One region of the Chryseobacterium sp. JV558 genome, then DNA from elsewhere that is predicted to be linked to it. Evidence: riboswitches for the same ligand, from Rfam matches in the RefSeq annotation. Region 1 holds a riboswitch; each other region holds the start of a gene.
What was found. Region 1 has a riboswitch for S-adenosylmethionine ahead of GFU89_RS10975 (alpha/beta fold hydrolase). Riboswitches for the same ligand answer to the same signal wherever they lie in the genome.
Positions count from the first base shown of each region.

Region 2: another riboswitch for S-adenosylmethionine. It lies ahead of GFU89_RS17725 (TonB-dependent receptor plug domain-containing protein); the one in region 1 lies ahead of GFU89_RS10975 (alpha/beta fold hydrolase).
Region 3: another riboswitch for S-adenosylmethionine. It lies ahead of GFU89_RS18070 (TonB-dependent receptor); the one in region 1 lies ahead of GFU89_RS10975 (alpha/beta fold hydrolase).
Region 4: another riboswitch for S-adenosylmethionine. It lies ahead of GFU89_RS11725 (TonB-dependent receptor); the one in region 1 lies ahead of GFU89_RS10975 (alpha/beta fold hydrolase).

Region 1 covers NZ_WJHU01000003.1:11,843-17,316, reverse strand. Annotated here, with positions in the region: gene GFU89_RS10985 (OsmC family protein) at 19-438, shown strand; gene GFU89_RS10980 (MGH1-like glycoside hydrolase domain-containing protein) at 510-3,125, opposite strand; SAM riboswitch class I at 3,314-3,420, shown strand; gene GFU89_RS10975 (alpha/beta fold hydrolase) at 3,487-4,431, shown strand; gene GFU89_RS10970 (ACT domain-containing protein) at 4,431-5,474, shown strand, end outside.
Region 2 covers NZ_WJHU01000005.1:103,227-108,700, forward strand. Annotated here, with positions in the region: gene GFU89_RS17720 (DUF5694 domain-containing protein) at 1-6, shown strand, start outside; gene GFU89_RS17725 (TonB-dependent receptor plug domain-containing protein) at 119-2,863, opposite strand; SAM-I-IV-variant riboswitch at 3,161-3,258, opposite strand; gene GFU89_RS17730 (outer membrane beta-barrel family protein) at 3,378-5,474, shown strand, end outside.
Region 3 covers NZ_WJHU01000005.1:178,494-183,967, forward strand. Annotated here, with positions in the region: gene GFU89_RS18065 (APC family permease) at 1-879, opposite strand, end outside; gene GFU89_RS18070 (TonB-dependent receptor) at 887-3,319, opposite strand; SAM riboswitch class I at 3,413-3,518, opposite strand; gene GFU89_RS18075 (alpha-amylase family glycosyl hydrolase) at 3,592-5,474, opposite strand, start outside.
Region 4 covers NZ_WJHU01000003.1:162,746-168,219, forward strand. Annotated here, with positions in the region: gene GFU89_RS11720 (RagB/SusD family nutrient uptake outer membrane protein) at 1-163, opposite strand, end outside; gene GFU89_RS11725 (TonB-dependent receptor) at 181-3,114, opposite strand; SAM riboswitch class I at 3,198-3,297, opposite strand; gene GFU89_RS11730 (type II 3-dehydroquinate dehydratase) at 3,542-3,949, shown strand; gene GFU89_RS11735 (hypothetical protein) at 3,989-4,426, shown strand; gene pckA (phosphoenolpyruvate carboxykinase (ATP)) at 4,481-5,474, opposite strand, start outside.

The sequences.
Region 1 (5,474 bases):
GCAATAAGCAAATAAGCAATGAAAATTACACTTAACAGAATAAACGACGATTTTTTATTTGAATGTACAAACGCTCAGGGAAATTCTATTCTTTTGGATAATACTTCCCAGCCGGGAGCAAAAGGAGTGTCTCCAATGGAAAGTGTACTGATGGCAGTCGCTGGTTGCAGCGGAATTGATGTGGTTTCTATTTTAAAGAAGCAGCGTCAGAACATTACAGGCTTTCAGGCAGAGGTTGAAGGAGAAAGAGTACAGGTAGATGATGCAAAACCTTTTAAATCAATTAACGTTAAGTTCCTTTTAGAAGGAGAAATTGATCCTAAAAAAGCACAGAAAGCAGCAGAACTTTCTTTTGAAAAATACTGCTCTGTATCAAAGACCTTAGAACCGAATGTAGAAATTGGATACGAAGTCTATGTGAACGGAGAAAAAATTTAATCTCTTATTTTAAAAATAGAAAAAGCCGGATGATTCATCCGGCTTTTGTATTATTCATTACCTATTACTCATTAAAAGGTAAGTCTTGGTTTTATTAGTTTCGCCACAGTGGCAGTCCATCCTGTCTGATGGGAAGCGCCTACACCACGGCCATTATCTCCATGGAAATATTCAAAGAACGTAATATAATCTCTGAAATGCTCATCATAATTAAATTTTGGATTACCTCCATTGAAAGCCCGCTGCCCATGTTCATCCTTTAAAAATAGAGAACAAAGTCTTTTGCTGATATTTTGAGCTACTTCATCAAGGTTTCTTTTATCGCCGCTTCCCGTTGGAAGTTCTACTTTCAGACTATTTCCATAATAATAATGAAAACGCTGCAGGCTTTCCACAATCAGGAAGTTGATAGGAAACCAGATCGGTCCTCGCCAGTTACTGTTTCCGCCAAACATCCGGCTGTCACTTTCTGCAGGCGTATAATAGACCATATTTTCATTACCATGTACGGAGAATACAAAGGGATTTTCCTCATATACTTTAGACATTGCCCGGATTCCGTAAGAACTTAGAAACTCATTTTCATCAAGCATTCTGGATAAAACTTTTGTCAGTCTGTTTTTGCGGAGAATACTCATAAGGTGTTTTCTTCCGTGTCCTTCCTCATCCCAGTGAGAGACAAGTTTGGTCAGTTCCGGCTTATTTTTTAAGATCCATTCCATTCTGCTTCTGAAATTCGGCATCTTTTCCAGTAAACGATGGTCTACGATCTCCACAGCAAACATAGGAATCAAACCTACAATGCTTCTTAATCTTAAAGAAACACTATCTCCGTTTCCAAGCTGCAATACATCATAGAAGAAACCGTCTTCCTCGTTCCATAATCCTTTCGTTCCCTCACCCAGGTTTTCCATAGCCTCGGCGATATAAAGATAATGTTCAAAAAATTTGATCGCCATATCTTCATACACCTGATAATATTGGGCAAGTTCCATGGCGATACGCATCATATTCAACGCATACATGGCCATCCAGCTTGTTCCATCTGCCTGTTCAAGATGCTGACCGTCCTTTAAAACCATATTCCGGTCAAAAGCTCCGATGTTATCGAGACCCAGGAAGCCTCCTCCGAAAATATTTTTACCGTTTTTATCCTTTCTGTTCACCCACCATGTAAAATTCAGCAGCAGCTTTTGAAATACTTTTTCTAAAAATAATAAATCCGGTTTTCCATTATTTTTTTCATCAATTTTAAAAACACGGAAGCAAGACCATGCATGTACAGGCGGATTCACATCACTCATATTCCATTCATAGGCAGGAAGTTGCCCGTTGGGATGCATATACCATTCTTTCGTAAGCAATAAAAGCTGTCCTTTGGCAAACTCTGCATCGATAATAGAAAAAGGGACACAGTGAAATGCCAGATCCCAGGTAGCATACCATGGATACTCCCATTTATCAGGCATAGAAATAATATCCTTATTGTGAAGATGATTCCATTCCGTATTTCTTACATACTCATTGAAATTTCTCGGAGCTTCAAAATTGGGATCACCTTTCAGCCATTTTCCGATATTGTAGTGGTAAAATTGTTTATTCCAGAGAAGTCCCGCAAAAGCCTGTCGCTGAACATTTCTCTCATCTTCATTTACCGTATCATTCTGAATATCGTTATAAAACTCTTCCGCTTCCGCTTGTCGTGTACTGAAAATAGTATCAAAATTTTCAAAAGGTTCATCCGTCTCATCAGGACATAATCTGAATTCAAAAACTTTAGATTCTCCCGCTCCTACAACTTCATCAATCAGAAAAGAAGCTTTTGTTCCCTTTTTTTCAGGATTTACAGTATCTCTCTGATCAATAATAAAATGATTAATACCATCTTTGAAATACGTGCTCTCCGTTTTAGGAGTTCCGTAAAGTCGGGATGTGTTGGTTTCATTGTCACAAAATACACTTTGTGCTTTTGAATTTCGGGAATAGAATTTTTTGATCGAAATGCTGTCATGCCCAATGTTGATACTTCCGTCATGAGAAGCATGCATTTCTCCCTTATAGGTATTGTAACCCCATTTCCAGTTGTTTCTGAACCAGGCAGTAGGCGCTACTATAATGGGTGCATCATGCTGACTTCGGTTGCAGACCGTTACTCTGGCCAGAATATCGTTGTGATCAGCTTTACAGTATTCAATGAAAATATCAAAATATTCATCATTGTCAAAAATTCCGGTATCGAAAATCTCATATTCCGGTTCCTTTTTACTGCGTCTTCCATTTTCAGCAAGAAGTTCATCATAAGGAAACTCGTTGATCGGATATTTATACACCATTTTCATATAGCTGTGAGTAGGTGTATTATCCAGATAATAAAAGATTTCTTTAATGTCTTCACCATGATTTCCCTGAGGGTTGCTCAATCCAAAGAACCGTTCTTTTACCATTTTATCTTTCCTGTTCCAAAATGAAAAAGCAAAGCAGAATAACTGTTTTACATCAGAAATTCCAGCGATGCCTTCTTCGCCCCAGCGGTAAGTATAACTTTCAGCGTTATTATGATTGGTAAAATCCCAGGCATTCCCGTTTGTACTGTAATCTTCACGTACATTTCCCCACTGCCGGTTGCTTACATAAGGGCCCCAGTTTTTCCATTTGGTATCTTGTAATCTTTCTTTTTCAGCGGTCATATCTCATCATTTTTCCATACGAAGTTAGTTTTTTTGAAAAATAATTCCAATTTTTTTCATCTGAATAATTATTAATATGGCCTTGAAACACTTGTATTTAATGGCTTTTTTAAATATTAAAATAATTTTTTTTTGAAATTAAAAGAAAAGCACTACCTTTGCACCATTCGTTCATTTAAATATTGAAAATGTTATCAAGAAAGGTTGAGGGATTAGACCCTATGAAACCTTAGCAACCCTTTGCGCAAGCAAAGAAGGTGCTACGTTCTACCAAAGTATTTTGGACAGATAACTTACTGAAGTTCTTTTCAGCCATTTCCTGTGGCATTTTCAATTGTATTTGTATAAAAATATAATAGAATTGAAAACAGAACTAAACTATATTAATCTTTCGTATCAAACCAATTCCCACAAGGAATACAATATCCCGTTAAGCTATCAGCTTTTTGGGAAGGATCTGTTTACAGCACCCATCATTTTAATCAATCATGCACTTACCGGAAACTCAGAGGTATCCGGAGAAAAAGGCTGGTGGAAACAATTGGTGGGAGAAAATCAGATTGTTGATACCGATCAATATACAGTTCTGTGTTTCAATATACCCGGAAACGGTTATGACGATTTTTTAATTGAAGATTATGACGACTTCACGCCTTCAGATATCGCAATGATATTTCTGAAGGGACTTGAAGCTTTACATATCAAAAATATATATGCCATTATTGGAGGCTCTCTTGGAGGGGGAATTGCATGGGAAATGCTTGCCAAGCAGCCGGATCTTGCAGAAATATTTATCCCCATAGCCTGTGATTACAGAACACGCGACTGGCTTCATGCTCAGTGTCTGGTTCAAAAATTTTTATTGAATGATAAAGATGAACCATTACAGAAAGCGAGAATTCATGCGATGCTGTGTTATAGAACTCCACAATCACTCAACGATAGATTTCAAAACCAATATAATCAGGACAAACAACGCCTGGAATCAGAAGACTGGTTAGTTTATCATGGTAATGCATTAAACGAAAGGTTTAGTTTAAAAGCATACAAACTGATGAATCATCTCCTGATGAAAATTAATGCTGATGAGTCAGCACTGGAGAAAATAGAAGCACGAATGCACATGATCTCCGTAGATACAGACTTATTCTTTCCAGCTTCTGAAATCCGAATGTGTTTTGAAAACTTAAAAGAGAAAAATAAGAATGTTTCTTATCACGAGATCCAATCTATACACGGGCATGATGCCTTCCTAATGGAATATCAACAATTAAATAATATCATTAAAAATATTTTACAGAAGTAATGAAAAATGCTAACGAAATAAAATTTTTGAAGAACAGATCAATCGTCAAATTTGAAGGAGAAGATTTCCTGGGAGAAATCGGGATTGACGGACGAATTTTTAAAGCGCTTACTTTAGCGCGTATCAGTGTGGGGGTAATCTCTCAACAGGCGATAGAAAACGGAATTTCTATTCTGGTTCAGGAAAATGATGCTGAAAAAGCAGTCGCTTGTCTTATCGATGAATTTGAAGCAGAAAGAAAATCTGGAAAAGTTTCCCAGATCTACAGTATCAATAATGTTTCTGTGATTGGTTTTGTAGCAGAAGATTTCAATAAAGTTTTTGCTGAACTGGCTAGAAATAATGTTTTCCCATTATTGCTGAATCAGGTAGCAGGAGAAAACAGAGTAAACATCGTAGTAACTTCTTCGCAGGATGAAAAAACAAAAAATATTATAGAATCTGAAATTTTCAAGAAGCCAAAGACCGTTCATCTGGCGATCATCGGACACGGAAATGTAGGAAAGACCTTGATACAACAGGTACTGGAATCTTCTGAAGAGATTAAAAGACGTAAAAAAATAGACCTTAAAGTCGTAGCAGTAGCCAATTCAAAGAAAATAGCCTTCAACAAAAAAGGATTTGATGCGAATTGGAGTGATGAGGTTTTGACAGCAGAGCATCCTTCAAGTGTTCAGGAACTTATTAATTTCTCTAACGAAAACCAGTTGGAAAACCTTATCGTTGTGGATAACACGGCAAGTAAGGATTTTGTGAAGAATTACCATGCTTTGGCAGAAAACGGATTCGATCTGGTTTCTTCAAACAAGATTTTTAATACCCTTCCAATTGAAGAGTACAGAAAACTAAGATATACGTTGAGCAAAAACAACAGACGTTATCTGTACGAAACCAATGTAGGAGCGGGTTTGCCATTAATTGATACCATCAAATTATTACACCTTTCAGGAGAAAATATTACAAGAATTAAAGGAGTATTCTCTGGAACATTAAGCTATGTGTTCAACAATTTTTCTTTGAGGGACGATAAATTTTCAACCATC
Region 2 (5,474 bases), on a different contig from region 1:
AAATAAAGAAAGTTATAAAAATAACTATACCAAAAAAATTATTTTTTATTGCTAACAGAATATAAAAAAACAGAGAAGACATCTCTGTTTTTTTATTAAATTTTCTAAGCTTTACTTGTTAGAATCTGAATTCAACTCTTGCAAATAAAAACCTTCCGCCAATACCGTACTGAGAAACCTGTCTGGAATATACAAACTGGTTATCAGCCGTTAATGAACTTATATTCGGACTTTTGGACGGTAATATATTCAGTATGTTATTGCTTCCGATCGTTGCTGAAATATTCTTGTTAAAATCATATCCTACAGATAAATCTGTCACGAAGCGGTTATTAAGAACAAAATGCTCTGTACTTCCTGTTACTCCGTCAAAATTAGCATCTAAAACATCTGCATCAGTCACTTTACCAAAGAAAGAATTACGTAATAGGAAAGTAAATCCGGAAACTCTTAAAGTATTAGACAAAGTAGCTTTTACGCGCGGTACAGCTTCTTCAAAATACACTCTATTAGGTTCTGAGAAATAATTATCAATCTGACTTATCAATTTAGGCGACGCATGAATATCTCCGATTCTTTTGGTCTGATTAAAATTGATTCCCAAATTATTTTCCAAAGAAATCCCCGATGAAATATTTGAATTCTGAGAAATGGTAATATCCAAACCTTTTGTCTGAGAATCTACCGCATTGGCAAAGAAGTTGGCAGCACTTGCTCTTGCAAGATCAAAAGCACTTTGCAGAACAGCCTGATCGGAACCTGGAGTAAAACTACCATCAGGACGATAGAAAAGATCTGTAAGCACTACCCTGTCTTTAATCTTTATTAGATAAGCATCTGCCGTAAAAGTCAGTCTTAATGTCGGAATCTTCCAGGTAATTCCTGTGCTGTAAGATTGTGAAGTCTCCTGTTTTAATTTTGGAATCCCTAATGCCTGTGCTGCCTCAGAATTATTCCTGAAAGTACCTACCTGTGTTGTTTTCCCCTGCTGAATTAATGTAGAAGTGGAACTATAGTAGATCTGAGCCAATGAAGGCGCTCTAAATCCTGTGGAAACAGCACCTCTCCAGTTCAGATTGGGAGCCAGTTTTACATTAGTAGCCACCTTATAATTGAATGTAGACCCGAAGTCTGAATAGTTCTCATATCGCAAAGCTCCTTCCAACAGCCATCCGTCAGTAACCTCCAGCTCTGCATCGGCATAAGCCGCGATACTGTTTCTATTTCCTGATACTGCATTTTCCGGACTGAAACCTGGAAAAACCTGTGCTCCTGCTGGTCTTATTTTCCCAAAGAAATCAGTTACTTTTTCATTTTCAGGAGTTTTTGCTGTTACTATACGTCCATAAATGTCGTAAGAAGCATAAGAATTTTCTTTTCCAGCATTTACTTTATAATTCTCGTGTCGATATTCTCCTCCGAAAGCGAGGTTCAATCCTTTCAGCACATCATATTTTTTAGAGAAATCCAGGTTGACAGTATTTTGTGAAAACTCAGATCCTCCCGCATCAAAGGTTCTTGGAGATCCGTCTGTGAGTGATGCATTAAAAGTATTTACCACTCCAAAACCAAAGGTATTTTTCCCGAATGTATTACTGAAATCCACATTCCAGCCATTCCATTTTCCTTTAATTCCGGCAGCAAGAGAATAATCGTTTACAGCTGCTTCAATCTGAGGAAGGTATCCGTTGGGAGTAACTGCATTAATGTTTCTTTCCGTATTCGGAAGACGGTAAAATCCCCCGGCATTTCCAAGACGATAACTATAACCACCAAAAGAGTATACTTTCCAATCATCATTCACAGGAATTTCAGAGTTGAAAAAGAGCTGCCCAGACTGTAGTTTAGACTGCCCTGCTCTCAGACTGAAGTCTTTTCTCTCTAATCCTCTGTAATTAAGTTCCTGGGATGTAAAATCTTTACCCAATATTTTTTGAAGATCGGAAATACTGCTGGCTCCCGAAATCTGATTTTGAAAATCAGGGGCAAAATAGTTTACCTTGGCTGCATATTGCTTAACAGTATTAATAATCTGCTGGGTGTTGGAAGTGTTGGTAATGTTTTTATACAAGCCGTCAATATTCACTCCATCCTGTGATGCTCTGTAATTAATAGCATTATAAGCATTGAAAATATCCCCTTCCCTTACTCCCGCTCTTGAATAAGGATCGCGGTACTGAGCAGAACCCGTAATGTTAATAAATCCGGTTTTTCCTATTTTCGCTCCATAATTAAGATCTACAGAAATAGTCTGTCCGTCCACTCCTCCGGAGAAATTATTGGCAACAGGAGAAGCATATCCTCCCAGAAACACCTGTCCGGAAAGTCCTAATCTTTTCTTCAGTCCAAGGTTGACAACTCCTGCAATGGCATCCGAGCCATATTGGGCGGAAGCTCCGTCTCTTAAAACCTCTATTTTATCCAAAGCAAAGGCCGGAATAGCGTTAAGGTCAGTTCCCACAGAGCCTCTTCCCGGCGTAAGGGTAACATTAATCAATGAAGACTGATATCTTCTCTTCCCATTGAGCAAAACCAAAACCTGATCCGGTCCCAATCCTCTTAAAAGAGCGGGATCTACAAAATCAGTTCCGTCATTGACGGTATGTGATGTGGATGAAAATGAGGGTACAATATAATTTAAAGCCTGGCTGATATTGTTCGTCGGGCTTTGTTTTAAAATTTTTGATATGTTAATGATATCTACCGGAACGGGTGTATCCGTTAATGATCTTCCGGAACCCCTTGACCCCAGGATCACCACATCTTCTATTTTTTTCGATTGTAAAGTATCCGTCTGTGCGTAATAAAATGTAGAAATAAGCGCAAAAGAAGGAATAAATATTTTTGTTTTGAAATTATGCATGTTGTTGGTTGTTTACTTTTGTTGTTAAAAATTGTTTTTTGAGCAATACAAATCCTGTAGCCTTAATTTTAAGGTTACCATTGATGATCGGAATGTTTGTATTATTTTTTAGAAATAGAAAGTGCTAGCAACAACAACACATGCGCATATAGAAATGGCATGAAAACATATTGGAATAATGAAGATTCACTTCATGATCCGAAGAATAAAAAATTACTGATGGAATGTGATTTCCCTTGTCTTTAAACATTTGGTTTTAACTTTAAAACAAAAATTCAAGATGGGAGAATGATAGAAATGATAAACATTTTTTCCGGAAGATCCGGCTTATCGATTGCAGCACCTTGCTTGTTTTTGCAGGTTGCTATCCCATCTAGAGATTCTTGATAATTACCCGGCAAAGATATAATTATTTCGGAAATAAAAAAAATTTTAGCTTAATTTTTCGATTTTCACAATTTTAACGTAACAAATTATCTTTTTCAGCGTCTAACCGGATATCAGTAAAAACATTATGAAAAAAACGATTTTCGCTTTATCCTTACTAGGCTCTGTTTTTGTTTTCTCACAGGAGAAAGGTAATAAACCTCAGGAGAAACAAATTGAAGGGGTAGTTATCACCAAAACTAAAAAAGCCGTTGAACAAAAGGCAGACCGTACTATTTTTGACTTTTCTGAGCAGCCTCAGCTGAATAACGGAAACGTTCTGGAAGGGATCAAAAAACTTCCGGGACTTGTATCTACCGACATCGCAGGGATGATGTATCAGGGGAAAATGCTGGAAGTATATCTTAACGGAAGACCTTTGAATATCACTTCCAATGAATTGAATTCTTTCCTTGAAGGAATGCCAGCCAATTCTGTAGAAAGAATTGAAGTGATTACGCAGCCCGGTGCAGAATTTCCTGCCACTTCCGGAGGTGCGATCATGAATATTATCACCAATAAAAATGCCAATAAATATTTAACAGCTACTTATTCAGGAAATTACTCTTTCACGAATTATGATAAATACAGAAGCAGAACGACCAATTCTGTTAATTTAAATGCAAGAAATAAATATTTCGGATGGCAGTTGAATGTAGGTCAAAATTACCGTGAGAGTATGCTTAATGGCCAGCAGGATGAACTTTTGAAAAGTCATACTGACCGATATGGGCGTGGATATTTTGCAAAATCAGGATTGACGTTTGATTTGGGTCAGGACAGATTATTATTAAACTACGATATTTATCACAACAATAACGACAATTATACTTTAAGTGACGGGCATGGGGATTTACCTTTTCAGAATAATCCAAAGGATTTAAGAGAAGCTTTTTATACTTCTTCGGATGTAGCTCATACCAATAGTTTGAGACAGGAAGCAGTGGTAACCTATCAGAAACGTTTTGCTGACAAATCTCAAAAGCTGGATTTCCAGTTGGGTTACACGAGATCGAATAGTAAATTTTCTCAGGACAACTTCTTTCAAAATGGCACATTTGCAGCGGCTCCAAATCCGCCAATTAACAGTGCAATGAGTGGCTTAAAAGATATTCTGAATAACGAATCTGTAATGAATATTGCTAACTTCAAAGTAGATTATGCCCAGCCTATCAAACTTCTTGATGGTGGAAAGGTAAGCTTCGGAGGATTGTATGAAAGACAGGATTATGATACGGAAAGCTTTGGATTAACCAATCTTGAATATCAAAGACAAACAGCTTCTACCTATTTAGAATTTCAGGCTAAACTGAAAAAGTTTGATTTCACATTGGGTTCCCGTGCTGAAAACTATGATATTTCCGGGGTAACAAGATATTTTGATAAAGATGCAAAGCTGGTGGAAGCTAATTTGATTCCTTTCAATAAATTTAAGCTTTTCCCGAACGCAAGTGTGCAGTATAACATGATGAACCAGGTTTATATTGCTGCGAATTATAACAAAAAAATCAGTTTACCAAGTATTTCTGCCCTAAACCCGAATAACGTAACGTTCTCCGGACCAAGTACGGAAGTAAATGGTAACCCGAATCTACAGCCTACTATTTTTGACAATTATGAAATAAAAGTATCGGCTTTTGATTATGCATTTATTGGGTATAGCGTAAGTTCGGCAAGCAATCAGGTAGCACAGATCATCCGAAAAGACGGAAGAAAACTCTATAATGAGCAGGTGAATATTTCAAATATGAAAATTCACAATTTCAACGTGGGTCTACCGGTTCCTTTTATGATTTTCAGCAAACCTTTGAGTGAGATTATGAAGTTTGATTTCAATCCTGATAAAATAAACTTCATGTATTTATATGCCGGTTATCAGAAACATCAAATCGATAATCTGGACAATAAAGGTTTCTGGATTTTCAATATCATGACTCAGATTCTTTTGCCTAAAGACATCAAAATGACAGCCAATTACAGCTATCTGACTCCAAAGGCAGGGTACTTTTATTTTACAGCAGAGAAACCATTCAACAACTCTCTTGATATTACGTTGACAAAGAAGTTTATGAACAACCGCCTGACACTTTCTGTTTTTGCGAATGATATTTTCAACGGACAGATGATGCAGGTACGTTCTAACCCGCCATCAGGAACTCCTGTAATGATCAGCAGTAAATATGAT
Region 3 (5,474 bases), on a different contig from region 1:
GCCGCTAATTGTGGCAATCAGCTGCAGAGCAATAAAAATATTGACAATCTTTCCAAAAGCAGGTCCCAACATATTGACAGCAGCTTCTCCCATCACGTCTTCTTTTCCTGCCAATTGGCTCACGGGAGCATGTTTCAGCATAATATAATTCACCAGAATATAGCTTATTGTCACGAAAACAGTTCCAATAATCAACGATTTGGGAAGGTTTTTCTGAACGTCTTTTATTTCTCCTGCAATATAGGAAGCGGAGTTCCAGCCTGTATAGGAATAGGTCACAAATACCAGAGAGGTAGCAAAGGCGGGAAGCATGATCTCATTCTTCCAGCTGTCACTAAAATTCAGACTGTTCCCGAACTGTGGAGATTCTGATAGCCCAACGCCCAGAATAACCAGCACAATAATAAAGGCTATTTTTATGAAAGTAAAAAAGTTATGAAATCTGCTGGATGTTTTTAAACTGAATGATAATGCAGCTGCAACCAAAAAGATCACTGCTATTGCAAATCCATTTCCGAAGGTATAATTGAATACGGAGAGGTATTTTGACATTGCCAGTGCTGCCAATGCAACTGGAGAGGAAAACCCAATAATCAGAGAAACCCAGCTTATCAGATATCCGAACAGCGGATGATAAGTCTCTTTAAGGTAAATAAAATCGCCTCCGTTTCCTTTGAAATGGGAACCTAATTCAGCATAGCAAAAAGCGCCGAACAAAGCAAGAATTCCCCCGATAGCCCATAACAGGAAAATACTGTAGGTATTGGTAATATCAGATAGCTGAAAACCCAGAGTAGTAAAAATCCCGGTTCCTATCATATTGGAAACGACAATGGCGGCGGCTGTTTTCCAGCCAATCTGATGTGAGGTAGTACTCATTTAATGATTAAAAGTTAAAATTAAGTCTTCCGAAGAAATAATTCCCCAGTGTTCCCATTTGTACCGGCGCATATTTGAATACTCCATAATATGAATTTTCATAAATCTGGCGATCCGGAAATACATCAAATACGTTATTAGCACCTACCGTAAAGTTGATGCTTTTTGTGATATCATATCCAACACTGATGTCGGTAACTACCTTTGGTGAGAATTCCTGAACTCCTCCAAATGGATAACCATCTCTTATTACTTTACCAAAATAAGTATTTCTTACGAGAAAATTGAACTTCCCGATTCCATAATTTAATCCTAATGATGCTTTGATTTTTGGAGATAGGGTTTCAATGATATTGATCTGATCGGGACCAAAAAACTGATCCTGAGGAGTTCCTAAATTTTCCGGAAAATGGAAATCTGTAATTTTTGTTTCTGTGTAATTTCCGGCAAGATTCATATTTAATTTTCCATTCCCGAGAATCCAATCATAAGAAACCACTACATCTACTCCTTTTGTTTCTGTATCAATGGCATTGGCAAAGAATCTTCCGCTTTCTACTTTAAACTGGTCTAACCTTGAGTCTGTAATATTGCTGGTAACCACAATTCTGTCTTTCACTTTAATCCAGTATCCATCTATAGCGATTGTCAAGTTATTTATAGGTTTCAGCGTAAATCCAGCACTTGCATTGACAGAAGTTTCCTGTTTGAGCTTATCAAATCCCAGAATTCTGGCGGCTTCGCTATCATTACTGAATATTCCTTTGGTAACAATCTTTGACCCGGAAGTAGAAATATCCGCATAAGAGTTATTAAAATACTGCTGTTGAAGGGAAGGCGCTCGGAATCCTGTCCCAACGGCTGCTCTTATCGCATAATTTTTTACGAACTCATATCGCACAGCAAGCTTTCCATTCAAGGTATTTCCGAAATCTGAATAATTTTCAAATCTGGCAGCGGCGTCAATATTTAATTTTTTATCTAAATCATACGAAACATCCGCATACACCGCTGTGGAATGCCTGTCTTTTTTCAAGGCATTGTTGGGAGAAAAACCGATAAAGGATTGAGATCCGCCTGCACCAAGCACTGTTGATCCTTCCGTAGCAATGTTTCCATTGATGTCATATTGGGTATAGGAAGCTTCGTCACCAGCTTTGATCTGGTATTGTTCAAACCTGAATTCTCCTCCGAATGCGATATTGAAACGGTTTATATTTTTAGAAACATCAAGATTCACGGTATTCTGAAGAAAACTATGGGCTCCTGCGTAAAAACGGGTTGGTGATTTTACTCCGAGAGATGCATTGTTGGTATTGCTTACATTATAATTGAAGGTATTGCTGCCGAATGTATTGCTTAGATCGAATAACCAATCGTTGACATTATATTTTGCGCCTACAGCATAAGAAACGTCATATACCTGAGATCCTAAACTTGCTTGAAAACCGTTCGGATAAATGGATGAAACTACATTAGATTTTTCACTTGGCAGTCTTCTGAAACCAAATCCTTTTCCTTCTTTGATACTGAAACCTCCGAAAGAATATACTTTAAAATTATCGTTAAATGGGTATTCTGAATTGAAAAACAACTGCCCTTGTCTGATTTGGGCATCTCCGATCTGAAAATTGAAATCATCCCGGGTTAATCCTCTTTTTTCAATTTCTGCATCATCCGCAGCTCTGGCAGCTTTTACGGCTTCAGCGTCACCAGCAAATTCATAAGCGAAATTATCTCCAAAAATATCTAAATCATGATTTTGAGTTCTTGTAGTTTTTCCTCTGTGGCTTAATTGCAGGGAAAGGTTGATATACCCGTCTTTCTTTCCTAATGAAGTTCCATAGTTGGCTCCTGCCTGATAGGTATCCCCATCATTTCGCCCAGTCAATCCGTAAGTAAGACTTGCTGAGACTCCTGCATTTTTTTTAAGAATAATATTGATTACTCCTGCAATGGCATCAGACCCGTATTGCGCTGCGGCACCGTCTCTTAACACTTCTATTCTATCAATTGCAATGACAGGAATTGTGCTCAGATCTGTTCCCACAGAGCCATTTCCTACTGTATTCTGATAGTTGACTAATGAAGTTGTATGCCTTCTTTTTCCGTTAAGCAATACCAAAACCTGATCTGGTCCCATTCCTCTTAGAGTTACAGGATCAATATGTTCTGTACCATCAGAAGCTGATTGTCTCACTGCATTAAACGATGGAATCACATAGTTTAGAAGATCCTGAGCAGTCATTTGCGGAGAACTCCTCTGGATTTTGTCAATATTGATAACATCTACAGGAACGGGTGTTTCCAGTTTTGTTCTTTTGACATTACGGTTTCCAACGATGATAATATCTTCGATTTGTTTTCCTTTTTCCTCGTTTTCCTGAGCAGCAACCCAAATTACCCCAAGCAATAATACCGCTGTACTTAATTTTTTCATTTTCTTCTTGCCAATTAATAATAACAATCTGACGGATCTTTCCGCAGATAAACAAGACTTCAAGAAATGGAATTCATATAAGAATATTGACTTCACTTATCTCCCCCGCAGGATTGGAATTAGCACCTTTACACTTCTCGAATCGTGCAGGTTGCTAAGGTTTCTTTGGGCCAAATCCCTCCACCTTTCTTGATAAATCTACTGCAAAAGTAGACTAATTTTTTAAATATACAAAAAAGCAGATCTGCTGTACTGCAAATCTGCTTTCTCTTTTACTTTACAATCATCTTTTGAATGGCAATTCCTGTTTCCGATTTCAGCTGAACCAGATAAGTTCCTGCCGGATAATTGATTTTCACTTCATAGATTCCGCTTTCTTTCTTCAGTTTGAATGAATCCAGTTTTTTACCGGTCATATCAAAAATCAAAACCTCTCCGTTTTTCGCTTTGTTAAAAACTAATTTTGCAGTTCCGTTTTGTATCGGGTTATCAGCAATCTGAAGCGATAATTTATTTACAGCGTTTGGATCTGTTGTTGATAGTGCTCCTGCATAATTTCCAAAAATTCTGAATTCTCCCGGTTGCAAAGTTATCGGAGTCGTGGTAGAAGCTACATTCGAAATACTGTCATCCATCAGATTCTGCCATTGCCCTGTGTAAGGAAAGTAAGGAACAACGTTTTTTGCAGCTGTATCATAGTTGGCCAGTACCACCACATTTTTTATCCCAGTTGTAATAGCCGGATCATACAGATAAATTCTCGTGATCAATCCATTAGGATCATTAGTCAGATTATTGGATTCTATACTGTACGTTTTAGTTTTAAAAATCTGATGGGTATTTCTGATCGTGATTATTTTCGCCCATGTATCATACACGGCTTTTCTGTTTACGTTGGTATCGTAGTTTAAAGTAAATGCAACTGGTTTTTCATCGGTTCTGCACCCGTTATTAATGGTACCGTCAGCACATCTGTTGATACTGAACTCATATCCTAATTCGCCAAACTGCCAGATCATTTTCGGACCTGGAATGGTAAAGAAAGTTGCTCCGAAAGTTTTCATTCTTTCAAGAGCAGTATTAAGATTTTTAACATCGTAACTTCCGTTGACAGCTCCATAGGTAAGATTTTTAAACATCAGCCTTTCTTCATCATGGCTTTCTCCATATCCTACAGCACGCATATTGGTAAAACCATGAAGACTATGGTTCATTCTGTCATAATTACTGTTGTCTTTATATCCCATTGTATTCTGATTATAAGGATCTGTTTGTTTATTCCAAAGCATCACTCCTTTTCCTTCTGCTACCCTGTAGTTTGCCCATTGCTGTTCTTCTGCATCCGTTCCCAGATGTTCAAAGATCATATAAGAATTCGGGTCAATGGCCCATTGTCTGTCTGCATAATGCTTCATAATATCCACTCTGTCTTGCTGATAAGCATTCGTGCAGGTTTCATCGTTTTCAGAACAGCTTTGGGTAAAGCCTTTTGTTAAATCCCAACGGAATCCATCTATGCGGTATTCTGTCAGCCATTGCTGTAGACATCTTTCAACGTAATATTGAGTTGAAAGGCTTGTATGATTAAAATCGTTAAATACATTGTATGAATGTTTCGGAACCTGATTGAAATAAGGGTTGTTTGCTGCAACATTTCCGTAACCGTCTCCATCAGGATCTACATTCCAAAGTCTTACCAGAGGAGAACGTCCTGTTGCATGGTTAAATGCTACATCCAGAATCACTGCAATTCCATTCTGGTGGCATAGATCCACAAATTCTTTGAATTTTTCCGGAGTTCCGTAGGCTTTGTCCAGTGCATAATGGAAAGAGGTGTTGTAACCCCATGAAAGATTTCCATCAAATTCCATGATGGGAAGTAATTCTATAGCATTGATTTTTAGATTTTTTAAATAAGAAATTTTATTAATCAATGACTGCCAGTTTTTTTCCTGTGTGAAATCTCTCAATAATAATTCATAGACCACCAGATCTTCTTTCGTAGGTCTCTGAAAATTGGTCGTCTGCCAGTTATAGGCGGTCTGTCCTGTTTTAAACGTTGAAACTTCAAACCCTTGTCCGGCTGGAAATACTGGTAAATTCGGATAAGTTGAAGCTGAAATCCACGGATCATCATAAGACGATAAGATCTGTG
Region 4 (5,474 bases), 150 kb from region 1:
ATTTTGCCCAGGTACCGTTCACCACGGTTTCAGCATTTTCTGCTGTTTTGAAAACTTCTACGCTGCTGGCCTGATCAGTCGGAGCAGTGTCCAGTTCACTTTCACAGCTTGTCAGCGATAAAAATCCGATGAGTGCAAACGATAGATATATTAATTTTTTCATTGTTTCAATTTTAAAGATTAAAGTGTGGCCTGAAGACCAAAAGTGATCGTTCTCATTGCAGGATATCTGTAATACGTTGTTCCATCCAAAGCCTGCTCAGGATCCATTCCCTTATGTTTATAGAAGGTCAGAAGGTTTTCTGCCTGGATATAAATTCTGAACTTCTTCAATCCTATTTTCTCAAAATAATCTTCTGGAAGCGTATATCCTAAGCTTACATTTTTAAGCCTTGCATACGTTCCGGAGTAAAGAAATCTTGAAGAGGTAGATGTCCAGTTATTCGTTGTTGTACTCAGTCCCGGAACATCAGTATTAGGATTATCCGGAGTCCATCTGTTAAGCATTTCTGCGCTCCATGCCCGTCCGCCGGCACTTCCGTTGTGCATGATAGAAGTATAATCGGTATCCAGAATTTTTCCACCAATTTTGAATGTCAGTAATCCTGAAAAATCAAAATTCTTATACGTAATGCTTGTACTGATTCCTCCGGTCAATTTTGGCAACGCAGAACCTTGCAATAGTTTTGTTGCTTTTGAATATTCTGAAGTAGTTCCTTCTACTGAATTTCCGCTGGCATCTATAGAAACCGTTTTCCACAATGGTTTTCCATTGCTCGGATCTACACCAACCCATTCCGGAATGAAGAAATCATATACAGAACCTCCTACCGTCAATAACTTACTTCCTACCACAAGAGAACCACCAGGCAACTTGGTCACTTTATTGTTTAAAGTACTCAGGTTTACATCTACATTCCACTGGAAATTATCATTCTTAATTGGTGTTGTGAATAATGAAAATTCAAATCCTGTATTCTGAATCGTTCCGATATTCGCCGGATAATCACTGATTCCCAAAGACGGCGCAACCGGCATATTAAACAAAAGATCCTGGCTTTTTCTTTTAAAGTATTCAATATTTCCTTTAACTCTGTTATTCAGAATAGCAAATTCCAATCCTACATTTAAGTTAAGGTTGGTTTCCCACTTTACATTATTGGTAGACGTTTTTTCAAGTGTAGTTCCCGGCTCTCCACCAAGACTGATAAACCTGTACAACTCCTGATAAGCATAATAAAGCGGCTGTCCGTTAGGTCTAAGTAATTTATCATTTCCTTGTCCTCCGTAGCTGGCACGCAATGTCAATTGATTAAAGACATTCAGGCTTTTTACAAATTCTTCATTGGATATTTTCCATGAACCTCCAACTGACCAGAATCTCCCCCATCTGTTATCCTTCGCAAATCTTGAAGAACTGTCTGCTCTTCCTGATGCAGATAAAAAGTAAGTATTGTTATAATCATACTCTACTTTTCCAAGGAAACTCAATAAGCTTAATGTATTACTGTTCCCACTGAAACTTCCCAATAAAGAAGCAGCATCCGGCTCATAGTAATAAGGCAGAGAAAACTGACTTCTTGTTCCTGAAATAGTTTGATAATCATATTTATAGAATTCATGTCCTGCTAAAGCATTTACGTGGTGCTTTCCAAATTTCTTATCGTATGTCAGAATATTGCTAGTTGTATAAGAAAGTGTTCTGGTATTGGTTTTCGTTACCGAACCTCCAATCTCAGCGCCTTGTCCCAGCAATGGGTTTGAGTAATAATGACCGTTATAATTCACCAAATCAACAGAAAAACTCGTCTTGAATTTCAACTCTGGTAAGAAAGTGAATTCCATGAATCCTTTTCCGGAGAAGTTATCTTCTTTATTTTCGTTTTTGTCTAATGGCAGTGTTGCAGCGGCATTCTGATTCTGAAGTGCGTTGGTAGGTCTGTATTTTCCAAAATCATATATAGGGTTTCCATCAGCACCCAAAATATAATTTCCATCGGCATTTCTTTCATAATAAGGATAGAATGAAGGAATGAATCTCGCGGCATTGATGATGTTGCTTGCCTTGGAATCCGAAGAGGTCGGAGCCTGCTGAATACTGTTTGTATAGCTTAAGTTCACCCCAACATTCAGCCATTTTTTCACTTCAGAATTGATCTTTAATCTTGTATTATACCTTTTAAATCCTGATTCAATCGCCATCCCTTTATCATCCAGATATCCTAATGAGAAGAAATAATTACTTTTTTCACTTCCTCCGCTGATATCAAGATCTACCTGATTTCTTGAAGCCACTCTCTGCAGAATATCTCTCCAGTCGTCATTCCAAAGTGGTGATGCACCAGGTAATAGCTTTCCATCGGTTCCTACCGGTTTTGGATAGTTCGTTCCGTAAGGATTGATCCCCAGTGTGGAAACAAGATTGTCTGTTGCCATCTGAGCTGCCTGCTGAGAAGACACTTTTCCGGATTGGTATCCATTTCTCAAAGCTTCCCAATATAATTGAAAGTATTGGTCTGTATTTACCTGTTCGTAATCTTTTACCGCTCTTCCTGAGAATCCCTGACTGATATTAAAATTAACCTTTGCTTCACCCTTCTTACCTGATTTCGTGGTAATGATGATAATCCCGTTTGCTCCTCTGGAACCATACAGTGCACTTGCTGTAGCATCTTTCAAAACACTGATGGATTCAATATCACTTGGGCTTATAGAGTTAATATTTCCGTCAAAAGGAATTCCGTCTACTACATAGAGCGGATCACTGGAAGCACTTATTGAACCAACTCCTCTGATTCTGATGGTAGAAACGGCACCAGGCTGTCCTGACGAACTGGTAGTCTGAATACCGGCAACCTGCCCTTCCAGCGCTTTGGTAACATTGGTTACAGGTCTGTTATTGATTTTATCGCTGGAAATTGTAGCAACAGAACCGGTATAGCTGTTTCTTTTAGCCTTACCATAAGCAACTACTACAACTTCATCAATCTCTTTTTCATGAAGGCTATCCTTTTTCGGATTAGAATTCTGTGCTTTCACACTGGTAATTCCCAGAAAAAATGCTGCAACCGGAGGAATCCAAGCTTTAGAAGTGAATAAATTATTACTAATCATAATCAATTTTATTTGTCGTATATTAAAATTTTGCCCTTTGCAGAAAAGTCAGCAAAGGGCATCGATAAATACGATAAACCAAATGCTTATTTTTCCTTTAAAGGCTGAACGTAACACCTTGCCCTTCGGGGTAGGTTGTCAAGATTTCATAGGGTCAGTTCCCTCCATCTTTCTTTATAAGCCGATCGAAATATGGTTGCAAAGCTAAAAACTTTTAGTCTATAAAACAAGTAGACTTATAATTTTTTCATGATAAATTTTCAAAAATTAACATAAGATTTTAATAAAACTCATTACTATAAGGAGTTGCAACCATTATCATTTTAACAGACATGACAAATATCATTGTCAATAATTTAATTGAACCAAAGAAAATTTGTGCGGAAATTTTTGATCATTAATTAAAAAAAGTTTTTAATTTTATAGTATGAAAGTTTTGATTATAAACGGGCCTAACCTCAACCTGTTAGGTACCAGAGAACCGGAAATCTATGGAAATGTCTCTATGGAAAACTATTTGGAAATTTTAAGATCCGAGTTTCAGTCTTATGAATTAAAATATTATCAGTCTAATATTGAAGGCGAGCTTATTAACAGGCTTCAGGAAGACGATTTTGATGCAGTCGTGATCAATCCGGGCGCTTTTACCCATTATTCTTATGCTATTGCCGATTGTTTAAAAAACATTCGGAAACCAAAAGTAGAAGTTCACATCAGCAATATCTACAAAAGAGAAGAATTCAGACAGAAATCTGTGACAGCAGCTAACACTGACGCAGTTTTATCAGGTTTTGGGATGGATGGGTATAGATTGGCTTTATTAAGTTTAAAATAATTCCGGTTAATTTTCCTACAGATAATTATGGATAAATTTATGAAGATAAATGATAAAATTTACTGTAAGGATATTGGAGTATATTCCGGTCAATTAACGAAAAGAAAATCTTATATCATCGAAGAAATAAACGATGAGAATATAAGGATTCAAAATAACGAAGAAAAACTGAGATGGTATTCGAAATTTCATTTTAGTTTAAACAATGAACCGGAAATAATTTCTATTAAAATAGATGATAAAATAGGAAATATTGAATCTGATGCTATAGAAGTAACGATTATGTTTTCTAATAAAGTAAAATATTGGATGACCTTCACAACTCCAAAGTATTTAGATAAAATATTGGACGAAGCGTCTTACTTTTCTTCAAAACATTTTATGATCATAAAACATCTAACTGAAGAATCAATCAAATCAACAGTCCTAAAACTGGATGAACAGAATGAGTTGATTGAAAACTGTCAAAAATATTAATAAAAAAGCCTCATCAGTGATGAGGCTTTTCTTTTCTGTATATTTTGATAACTATTAGATAGTTTGTTCCTGTAATTGAGGTCCTGAAGCAACTAATTTCTTACCTTCTTCAGTATCGCAGTACTGCTCAAAATTCTTGATATATCTTGAAGCAAGATCCTTTGCTTTTTCTTCCCATTCTGAAGCACTCTCATACGTATCTCTAGGATCTAAAATACCTGTAGAAACGTTTGGTAATTCAGTAGGGATCTCAAGGTTCATGATTGGAACCTGAGTTTTAGGTGCATTATCGATAGAACCGTCAATGATTGCATCAATAATTGCTCTTGTATCTTTCAGAGAAATTCTCTTTCCTGTACCATTCCAACCCGTGTTTACCAAATAGGCTTTAGCACCGTGCTCTTGCATTTTACCGATCAATGTTTTAGAATACATTGTTGGATGTAATGTAAGGAATGCTTCTCCAAATGCTGGAGAGAAAGATGGCTGAGGTTCTGTAATTCCTCTTTCTGTTCCGGCTAATTTTGATGTATAACCGCAAAGGAAGTGGTATTGAGCCTGATCTTCATTCAAGATAGAAACCGGAGGAAGTACCCCGAATGCATCTGCTGAAAGGTAAACGATCTTCTTCGCATGACCAGCTTTAGATGGTAATACAATTTTGTTGATATGATAGATTGGATAAGAAACTCTTGTATTCTCAGTGATAGATCCGTCTGTATAATCTGCTACTCCATTGTTTACTACAACGTTTTCAAGAAGTGCATCTCTCTTGATGGCAGCGAAGATATCCGGTTCTTTTTCTTCTGATAAATCGATAACTTTAGCGTAACATCCACCTTCATAGTTGAATACTCCATTGTTATCCCAACCATGCTCATCATCACCGATAAGGTATCTTTTCGGATCTGCAGACAAAGTAGTTTTTCCTGTTCCTGAAAGACCAAAGAATAAAGCTACATCACCTTTTTCACCTACGTTAGCAGAACAGTGCATTGAAGCCATCCCTTTTAATGGAAGGTAATAGTTCATCATTGCAAACATCCCT